DNA from 3 places in the Mesorhizobium sp. P3_A8 genome. Region 3 is predicted to be linked to each of the others. Evidence: predicted binding sites of a transcription regulator. Region 3 holds the regulator's gene; each other region holds the start of a gene.

Region 1 (3,277 bases), on a different contig from region 3:
ATCCATGGTGGTCTCTTTGAGCTGGGCTGCCATCATTTCGCCCAGGCCCTTGAAGCGGCCAAGTTCGACCTTGCCGCGCCCGGTGAATTCGGTGCGCAGAAGCTCGTCCTTATGTGCGTCGTCGCGGGCGTAGGCGACCTTGCCACCTTGCCGGATCGAGTAAAGCGGCGGCACCGCCAGATAGAGATGGCCGCCACGCACCAGCCCCGGCATTTCCTGGTAGAAGAAGGTGATCAGCAGCGAAGCGATATGAGCACCGTCGACGTCGGCGTCGGTCATGATGATCACACGGTCGTAGCGCAGATCTTCGTCGCGGTACTTCGAGCGCGTGCCGCAGCCGAGCGCCTGGATCAGGTCCGATATCTGCTGGTTGGCGGCCAGCTTGTCATTGCCGGCACTGGCGACGTTGAGGATTTTTCCACGCAGCGGCAACACGGCCTGGCTGGCGCGGTCGCGCGCCTGCTTGGCCGAGCCGCCGGCCGAGTCGCCTTCGACGATGAAGAGTTCGGCGCCGGCCGCCGCATTCTGCGTGCAATCGGCGAGCTTGCCCGGCAGGCGCAATTTGCGCACCGCGCTCTTGCGCGACACTTCCTTTTCCTGGCGCCGGCGCACCCGCTCGTCGGCGCGCGCAATCACCCATTCAAGCAGCTTCGAGGCTTCCTGCGGATTGTCGGCCAGCCAATGGTCGAACGGATCGCGGATCGCGGTCTCGACAATGCGAATGGCCTCGATCGTCGCCAGCCTGTCCTTGGTCTGGCCGACGAATTCCGGTTCGCGGATGAACACCGACAGCATGCCGGCCGCCGAGATCATGACGTCTTCCGAGGTGACGATCGAGGCGCGCTTGTTGCCGACGAGATCGGCATAGGCGCGCAAGCCACGCGTCAGCACGTTGCGGAAGCCGGCCTCGTGGGTGCCGCCTTCGCCGGTCGGGATGGTGTTGCAGTAGGAATTGATGAAGCCGTCGCCGCCGAACCAGGTCACCGCCCATTCGAGGGAGCCATGGCCGCCTTGTTTTTCGCTTTTTCCCGCGAAGATTTCGCGCGTCACCTGGAAGTCGTCGCCGAGCGATGCCTTGAGATAATCCTTGAGGCCGCCGGGAAAATGGAACTCCGCCTTTGCCGGCGTCTGGTCCTTTTCCTTGATCAGCGAGGGATCGCAGGTCCAGCGGATCTCGACGCCGCCGAACAGATAGGCTTTCGAGCGCGTCATGCGGTAGAGCCGCGCCGGTTCGAAGGCCGCGCCCTTGCCGAAAATCTGCTCGTCGGGATGGAAGCGGATTTTCGTTCCGCGCCGGTTATGGACCTCGCCTAGGTGCTCAAGGCCGGTCACCGGGACGCCGCGCGAAAAGCGCTGGCGATAGAGCTGACGGCCGCGTGCGACCTCGACCTCGAGATGGTCCGACAGCGCGTTGACCACCGACACGCCGACGCCATGCAAGCCGCCCGAGGTCTCGTAGACCTTGGAGTCGAACTTGCCGCCCGAATGCAGCGTCGTCATGATGACTTCGAGCGCCGGCTTCTTGAATTTCGGATGCGGGTCGACCGGAATGCCGCGGCCATTGTCGGTGACGGCCAGATAGCCATCGGCCGACAGCTCGACATCGATGAAGGTGGCATGGCCGGCGACCGCCTCGTCCATTGAATTGTCGATGACCTCGGCGAACAGATGGTGCATCGCCTTGTCGTCGGTGCCGCCGATATACATGCCCGGCCGGCGGCGCACCGGCTCCAGGCCTTCGAGCACCTCGATGTCGGCGGCGCTATAGCCCTCGCTGCCATCCTTGGTCGCGGCCGGACGTTTGGCGGCCTGCACCAGCGGGTCAGCCGGGCGCGCGGGTGTGCGAACCGGCTGTGGCTGCTTGTCCATGTTGCCGAAGAGATCGTTGTTGTCGTCCATGCCTGCCATCGGGTCCGATGCTGCGAATCACCCGTCGATACTGCCACGCTTTGCGGCGCCAAGCGACGGAGGTTCCTGTTACGTTCGGGGATTTGACCCGTCTTATCCTAAAACCATTCGATAACCAAGCGGGCGGAAATAGGTCGAATGCAGCCGCACAAGATTCCTGATTCTTTAACAATGCGGCCTAGCGTGAGCCCAACATAATAAGAAACTGCGGGCATCAGGGGTTTCGGCGTGAGGGGCAAGGCCATAACGATGATCGGCATCGCCGCCGTTTTCGGCGCGATCTCGATCTTTGCCGCGGATTTCTGGGTCAAGAGCCAGGCCAAGCCGGATGCCGAGGAGAAGACGGCGTCGATCGCCGCTCCGGCACCGCCCAGGATCGAGTTCAAGACCATCGTGGTGGCGAACGCGCCGTTGCGCTACGGCATGGAACTCGACCGCGCCAAGCTCAGCGAAATCCCGTGGCCGCAGGATTCGCTGCCACAAGGGGCATTTCCCACCATCGATGGGTTGCTTGGCGAAGGCAGCCGCGTGGTGCTGTCGCCGATCGAGGTCAACGAACCGGTGCTGCTGACCAAGCTGTCGGGTCCGAACGGCCGCGCAACGCTCTCCAACATGATGACGCCCGGAATGCGGGCGGTCACCATCCGCACCGACGAGATCGCCGGTGTCGGCGGCTTCGTGACACCGGGCGACCGCGTCGATGTCGTGCTGACGCGCGATGCCGGCGAAATCCAGGAAGTCGCCAAGAACGCACAAGGGGCGGCCGGTTCGACCATCACCTCCGAGATTGTCGTCGCCGACGCCAAGGTACTGAGTGTCGGCCAGGGCGCCGACGTGCGCCAGACGACGCCGCAGGTGACCAATTCCGTGACCATCGAGGTGACGACCGAGGGCGCGCAGAAAGTGGCGCTTGCCCGCACCGTCGGCACGCTGTCGCTGTCGCTGCGCTCCGCCAGCGAAGGCGGCGACGGCAAGGACGGCGTCACCACCATCTCTTCCTTCGGCGGATCGGTGGCGGCCAAGGCTCAGGCCGCGGCCGGTTCGCTGTTCGATGCGATGACCAAGGAGCCGGAGAAGCCGAAATTCAAGACGATCATCGTGACGCGCGGAACGAAGGCCGAGGAATATCAGGTTCCTGCGCGGGACCAGAACCAGAAGTAAAGGCCGGTGGGGACCGGACGGGACAGGGCAATGTTGATGCGTACCCTATATCGAATGACGGGCCGGTCGCGCTTCGTGCGCACGCTGGCAATGGCGGTTGCGGTGGCTGCGAGCGGCATGCTTGCTCTGCCCGGGGCGGCCAAGGCGGACAATGACATCGTCTATGTCTCGTCGACCAAGAATGCGTCGATCAAGGTCGCCAAGGGCA
Region 2 (3,277 bases), on a different contig from region 3:
TGACGGCGCCCGCCGTGCGCAGGCCCACACTTTCCAGGCTGGCGCGGGTCGCCGGGTCGATGCGCAGTGCAGCGAGCGGCAAGGGTGCGAGCAGGGCTTCCTCGTCGCCGCCATCAACGATGCGGTCGCCGCAAAAGCGTGCCGCCGCCCAGGCCGCGCCCGGTGTCGGGGCAAGGCCGGCGCGGACATCGAAACCCTGATGGAAGAAGCGCGACAGGATGTCGTCCAGCATGGCGCGTTCGCCGCCGAACAGATGGGTGCAGCCGGTGACGTCGAGGAACAGGCCGTCCGCGCCGTCCAGCGCCACCAGCGGGGTGTAGCGGTCGCACCAGTCGGCCAGGCCTTCGAGCAGGCGCCGGTCGGCCTCCGCATCGGCCTCGACGATATCGATCGACGGATGCATGGCGCGCGCATCGGCGATGCCCATGTCGCGCTTCAGGTGCAGCGCCTCAGCCCGCTCGTCGAGGGCCGAAATGCGCTGCGCGTTGCCCTGGCGATGGCTGACCACCAGCGGCGGATGATCCGGCGGCCGGGAACGCCATGACCGCCCCAGACGCTGCCGCAGGATCCTTTCGGCCGCCAGATAGGGAAACCACAGCGACAGGATCCTCTGTCCGTTGTTTCTGGCCCCTTCTTTCGTCGAATGCGCGTTCATCGGGGTTCCACTCCAGTGTGAATTGTCCAGGCAGGGCCGTGCGGCTCTTGCCGATGGTGATGGTAAAGGCGGGGCGGCCGATCGAACCGGCGAGCGGCCCGGCGATGGTGGCGCGTGGCGTGGCCGGCGCCGACGAGACGATGAGCCGAACGGGCGCTGCCGTCGGTTCGGGCGCGGCGGCCTGCCGCAGTAGAAACACCGGGCGGCCGGCAGCCTGCGCCCTGGCATGCAGCCGGCGCGTCGCTGTCAGGTCCAGCCGCTGCGGGTTGCCACGGATTTCCAGGATAACGGCAGCGAGCGCCGTCATCCGGGCGGCCTCCTCGGCGACCCACAGTGCGTCGACGAGCTTTGGCGCCTCGGAAAACAGCAATTGCCCGGGCTCGATGCCGAACGAGGCCTGCAGCCCCCTGGCATAGGGAAAGCCGGCCTCGCGGAAGATTTCCGTGGTGCCGATCCAAAGCACCGGCAGCCCTTGCGCCTGCTTGAGGATCAGGCTGGTGAGCGACAGGGCGAAACCGGCGACGGCTCCGGCATCGCGGGTTTCCAGGCCATGGATTTCGCTGAGCGCGGCTTTCGGCAGGCCGCCGCTCAGGGCGGCATCGAGCCGTTCGACGCCGATGGGCAGGAAGGCATCCGGCAAGGCCGCCGCAATGCCGCGCCGGACGATCGTGAGATCGACATCGGCGCTGACATCAGCATCAAGGAGTGCGCCAGCCGGCGCCTGCAGGCGTTCGGGCAGCGTTCCCTCGATTTTCGCGATCTGGCGGCGCAGGGCAAAAACAGTTTCCCGCGCCACGGCTGATATCGCCATGACGGTCAGTGTCCACTCACAATTGTTCCTGTTATGTTCCTATAGATTCCAGAGGGCAGCAGAAGAGTCAAGCAGAGTCATAAGGAATTTATTCCTCAGTGAGGTGGCCACGAGCCCAGCGTATGGGTAGATCGCAGCATCCCGTGATTTCGTCATCCTAGGGCGAAGCAGCCGCGCAGCGGCGTCGCGGAGACCCTGGGATCCATGCCGCGACCTCGACTGTGGAGTGCAGCGGAGCAGAATTCTGCACCGTTGCGGCGCTCAAGAGTCCCGGCATGGATCCTCGGGTCTGCGCCGCGTCGCTGCGCTTCTTGCTCCGCCCGTGGATGACGAACCGATGGGCTTTTCTTCGCCAATCGCCAACGCATCTGGCTCGTCAACACAACGACCCCGTCAACTTTCTGCGCTGAAAACTAGCGCTGGCCGCCAAGAGCCAGCCGTGCGGCCAGACCCGCGAACACGGTTCCGAGCAGGACCTGCGGTGCGCGCTGGAACCGCGTTCGCCTCGACAACGCCGTTCCGATCCGGCTGGCGGTCAGGATGACCAGGCCGTTGACCACCAGCCCGATCAGATTGAGCACGGTCGCCAGCAGCAGGATCTGGCCGGCGACGGAACCGGCCTCAGGGCGCACGAATTGCGGGAACAGCGCCAGCACGAACAGCGCCATTTTCGGGTTGAGCAGATTGGTCAGCAGGCCTTGCCGAAAAATCCGGCCGCGCGAATAGCGTGGCAGGCCGGCGACCGGGGCAAAAGCCGTTCCGTCGGAACGGAATGCCTTCCAGGCGAGCCAGGCGAGGTAGGCGGCGCCGGCATAGCGCACGATGTCGTAGGCGATGGGCGCTGCCAGGAACAATTGCGACAGGCCGAAGGCGGCGGCCAGCGCGTGGCAATAGGTGCCGGCGGCGATGCCGGCATAGGTCGCCAGGCCCGAGGCGCGTCCCTGGCTGGCGCTGCGTGACGCAATCAGCAGCATGTCTGGCCCCGGCGTCGCGGTCAGCGCGAGGCAGGCAATGGCGAAAAGTCCGATGGTGGAAAGGTCCGGCATGAGAACTCCTGAGAGATGGCCGGAACCGACCCCTACGCGATTCCCCGGCCGCGGCAAAGGCGCTGCGGCGAGAATTGCCGCTTCATTTGCCTCGACCGGCGCGAAAGCCTATATGCCGGGTTCAAAGGACAAAGCATGGCCCGCATCTATAAAACCCGCACCTGGCATAGCGAACTCGCGCCCTCGATGGAGGAGTTCGAGTTCCTGGCACTGGAGGCCTACGCCCATTTGCCGGAGGACTTTCGCAAGCTGACCGGCGAGATCGTCATCCAGATCGCGGAATTCCCGACCGACGAGATCATGGACGATCTGTCGCTGGAAACGCCCTTCGACCTGCTCGGCCTGTTCGAGGGCCGTGGCATCGCCGAGCGCTGGAACCCGCAGACCGGCGAAGGCCCGAACCGCATCACGCTCTACCGCCGCGCCATGCTCGACTACTGGGCCGAAAACGAAGAAACGCTGGGCGACATCGTCACCCATGTGCTGATCCACGAGATCGGCCACCATTTCGGCCTGTCGGATGATGATATGGAGAAGCTCGAAGAGGCGGCCGAGTAGGCTGTGCCGATATTCAGGTGAGGCCGACCTGCGAATGGCGGCTTCCTACGCTTCCCAGTTCTACTGCGTCGCAGTAGAACTGTAATCACGTACCCAAATTACGCTCCGTTCCGGTTCTCGGAACCCACGATTCTCGACTAGGCCTGACCTGAATCTCGACACAGCCTGCGTCCGAGCAGGCAGCGAGCCGATCACATGCGTCATCGT
Region 3 (3,277 bases):
CGGCCGGTGAAGAAATATGCGGCTGCCGCCGCACTGTTCTCGATCGCCGCCTATCTCGTCATTTCTGGCGTCGTCGTTGCCGCCGAACGCAGCTTCATCATGCTTGCGGTGATGCTGATTGCCGTCCTGTTCGATCGCGCGGCGCTGACCATGCGCAATCTGGCGATCTCGGCGATTGCCGTCATCGTGGTGTCGCCGCACGAAGTGGTGGGCCCGAGCTTCCAGATGTCGTTCGCCGCCACGGCTGCGCTGGTTGGCGCCTATGCCGGTTGGGCGGATCACCATGCGGGAAAGGCAAGACCGCCACCGCCAAAGCGGTCCCTGCCGAGCTTTCTCACGCGAAAATTCCTGCTGGCGACGGGCGGATTGGCCATGACCTCCATCATCGCCGGCTGCGCCACGGCGCTGTTTGCCATCTGGCATTTCCAGCGTGTGTCGCCGCTCAGCCTGTTCGCCAATCTGGCCGTCATGCCGATCGTGTCGGTCGTGATGTTCCTGGCCGTTGCCAGCGCGTTGCTGATGCCGTTCGGATTGGATGCGCCATCGCTTTACCTGATGGGCAAGGGTCTCACGGCGATGATCGCGATATCGGCGTGGATATCGGAACGCTCACCGGTCGATGCGGTCGGGCTGATCTCGCAGCAATCCGTCCTGCTGGTGACCGTCGCCCTGGTCATCGCGACGATGGCGACGACCTGGCTGCGGCTTGCAGCGCTGCCATTCGCGCTTGCCGGCCTGTTGACGGTGTCCGATACACGCACGCCGGATGTGCTGATCTCGGAAGATGCGCGGCTGGTCGCGCTGCCGATCGGCGGTGGAGAACTCGCGGTCAGCCGGGCTCGTCCGAACGAATTCACCGTCGACAATTGGAAACGCGCGCTGACGTCCGAAACCATCGTCGTGCCGGAGATGTTCAGCAAGGCGGATGGGCAATTCGACATTGCCGATGCCGTCGATCTGCCGCTGGGAGCGCCGTTCTATTGCACGGACGGCGTCTGTCTCGCCAGGCACCCGTCCGGCGCGATCATCGCGCATGTCGAAGACCGCAAGGACACATGGAAAGCCTGCGGTTTCGCCGATTTGATCGTCGTCAATGACGCGACCGGCTACGACGCCTGCCACAATCCCCTGGTTCTCGTCGTCACCAAACGGCAACTCGCCCGCAAGGGCAGTGCTGCCGTCTTCTTCGACCGTCAATCGGCGACCGGTCCGCCAACCGTCAACTTCTCGGTGGACACACCATATCGGCCCTGGCACGCACAGCGAAAATATTCACGCGAGGCGAGGGGGCTGGCGCCCTGGCGCAAGCCCGAAAAGCCGGCCGCTCCTGCTCAGTAGCGCCGGATCAGCCCGACGAGCTTGCCTTGTACCTTGACCCTGTCGGGGCCGAAGATACGCGTCTCGTAGGCCGGGTTGGCGGCTTCAAGGGCGATCGAGGCGCCCTTGCGGCGAAAGCGCTTCAGCGTCGCTTCCTCTTCATCCACGAGCGCCACGATGATCTCGCCAGGCTGGGCGGTATCGGCGTTGCGGATGATGACGGTGTCGCCATCGAAGATGCCGGCCTCGATCATCGAGTCGCCCTTGACCTCCAGCGCATAGTGCTCGCCACCCATGATCATGTCCGGCGGCACAGAGATCGAATGCGTCTGATGCTGGATGGCATCGATCGGCACACCGGCGGCGATGCGCCCCATCACCGGGATCGACACGGCGGAAACCGCATCGTCATCATTGCCAGCCGAGGGCAAGCGCGACGGCGCCGACTTGATCTGGCGGCCAAGGCCACCTTGACCAAGACTGCCCTGGATGACGCTCGGCGAGAATTTCTTTGCCGCGTTGAGGCCGGGCGCGATTGAATCCGGCAGCCGCAGAACTTCCAGCGCGCGCGCCCGATTGGGCAGCCGGCGGATGAAACCGCGTTCCTCCAGCGCCGTGATCAGGCGATGGATCCCTGACTTGGAGGCGAGATCAAGTGCTTCCTTCATCTCGTCGAAGGAGGGCGGAATGCCGCTTTCCTTCAGCCGTTCATGAATGAACATCAAGAGTTCATGTTGCTTACGCGTCAGCATGGCAGCCCCCAAGGCTTGAACAAAAGGTCTGAACCAGAATCGAAAAACAAACCCAGAACAAACACTATCTGTTCCAGTTGTGTTCTGCAACCGTTTAAAGTTTAGTGAATTTGTTAAGACGGCTGAAATTATTTGGCGCCCGGCAGCGGGCCGTGTTCGAAGCCTGCCTGCCGCAGCGGGGCGCTCTCTGGCTTTGAAATTGTTATGGTTAATGGCCTGTGGCCTATCCTAGTCGGCGGTCTGGCATCAGTTGCCGATAAGGCTCGATGAGCGTGTTTCTCCCTTTCACCGATCATTGGCCTGCCGTGAACGAAACGAAGCCAAAATGCCAACTTTACCGAGAAATTGCCACACTGGCTTTGGTCCACGATCCTCGTTGCGCTACCGTTTGTTTATGCTGCCGTCGCCGGCATGGACATAGACATGCAGCGTATAGCCGATGTGAGCGATCATCAGGTTTTTCGCGCGCCCGATGTTGCGATCCAGTGCCGCCTCCATGAGCGCGGTGTGGTGTTCGATTGCGACCGCCTGGCGCAACGCTTCCACGGCTTCCTCATAACCATGCTGCAGGCCGGCGGCCGCCCGCAGCGTTGGCGCCAGGCCGAGAAAACGGTGATGGCGACGCAACTGATCCACGATCGTGGAATGGAAGGTCAGCAGCCAGGGCGATGCTGCCGCGCTGAGCAGGGCCGCGTGGAAAGCCTCGTGCTTTTCATCCCATTCGTCGACCACCGCGTCGGATGGATCGTCGACCGCGGTCTTGCAGCGCGACAGCCGGTAATGCGCAGCGACGACGGTGTTTTCCCAATCGTGGCCACCTTTTTCGATCGATTCCTGGAGCAGTGGCAGCTCGACGACACACCTGGCGCGCGACAGGTCTTCCAATTCGATGCGCGAAACCGGAGCGACGGCAAAGCCACGATTGCTGATGGACGTCACCAGGCGCTCGGCCTCCAGTCGCGACAGCGCTTCGCGCAATGGTGTCCAGCCAATGCCATAGCTGTTACGCAGCGCGCTGAGCTTGAGCGGCGCGCCGGGCCGCAGACGGGTCGTGAGGATATCGCGACGCAGCAGCCTGTAGGCCGCTTCCGTCTTCGAGAGTCCTTCGTCCAGCATCGATGTCCCATCCTTAGACTGCCACGCCAACGATTATATATGAAAGCCTTCTTTGGCGTAAATTATATATAATGTTTGACAGGATCTGGCCG

What was found. The regulator LexA, encoded in region 3, represses DNA repair genes until DNA is damaged. The targets are predictions, from matches to a motif close to TGTTCNNNNTGTGTTCNG.
Region 1: parE (DNA topoisomerase IV subunit B) is a predicted target of LexA. The motif match lies at 1,970-1,987, and genes of this name have one in related genera.
Region 2: AC1DX4_RS30995 (ImuA family protein) is a predicted target of LexA. The motif match lies at 1,490-1,507, and genes of this name have one in related genera.

The regions. Positions count from the first base shown of each region.
Region 1 is NZ_JBFUGI010000009.1:300,688-303,964, forward strand. It holds gene parE (DNA topoisomerase IV subunit B) at 1-1,899, opposite strand, end outside; gene cpaB (Flp pilus assembly protein CpaB) at 2,137-3,069, shown strand; gene AC1DX4_RS22460 (type II and III secretion system protein family protein) at 3,100-3,277, shown strand, end outside.
Region 2 is NZ_JBFUGI010000017.1:106,590-109,866, forward strand. It holds gene AC1DX4_RS30990 (DUF6504 family protein) at 1-508, opposite strand, end outside; gene AC1DX4_RS30995 (ImuA family protein) at 450-1,466, opposite strand; gene AC1DX4_RS31000 (LysE family translocator) at 1,880-2,512, opposite strand; gene AC1DX4_RS31005 (metallopeptidase family protein) at 2,648-3,070, shown strand.
Region 3 is NZ_JBFUGI010000004.1:224,191-227,467, forward strand. It holds gene AC1DX4_RS11780 (ComEC/Rec2 family competence protein) at 1-1,338, shown strand, start outside; gene lexA (transcriptional repressor LexA) at 1,332-2,069, opposite strand; gene AC1DX4_RS11790 (GntR family transcriptional regulator) at 2,451-3,185, opposite strand.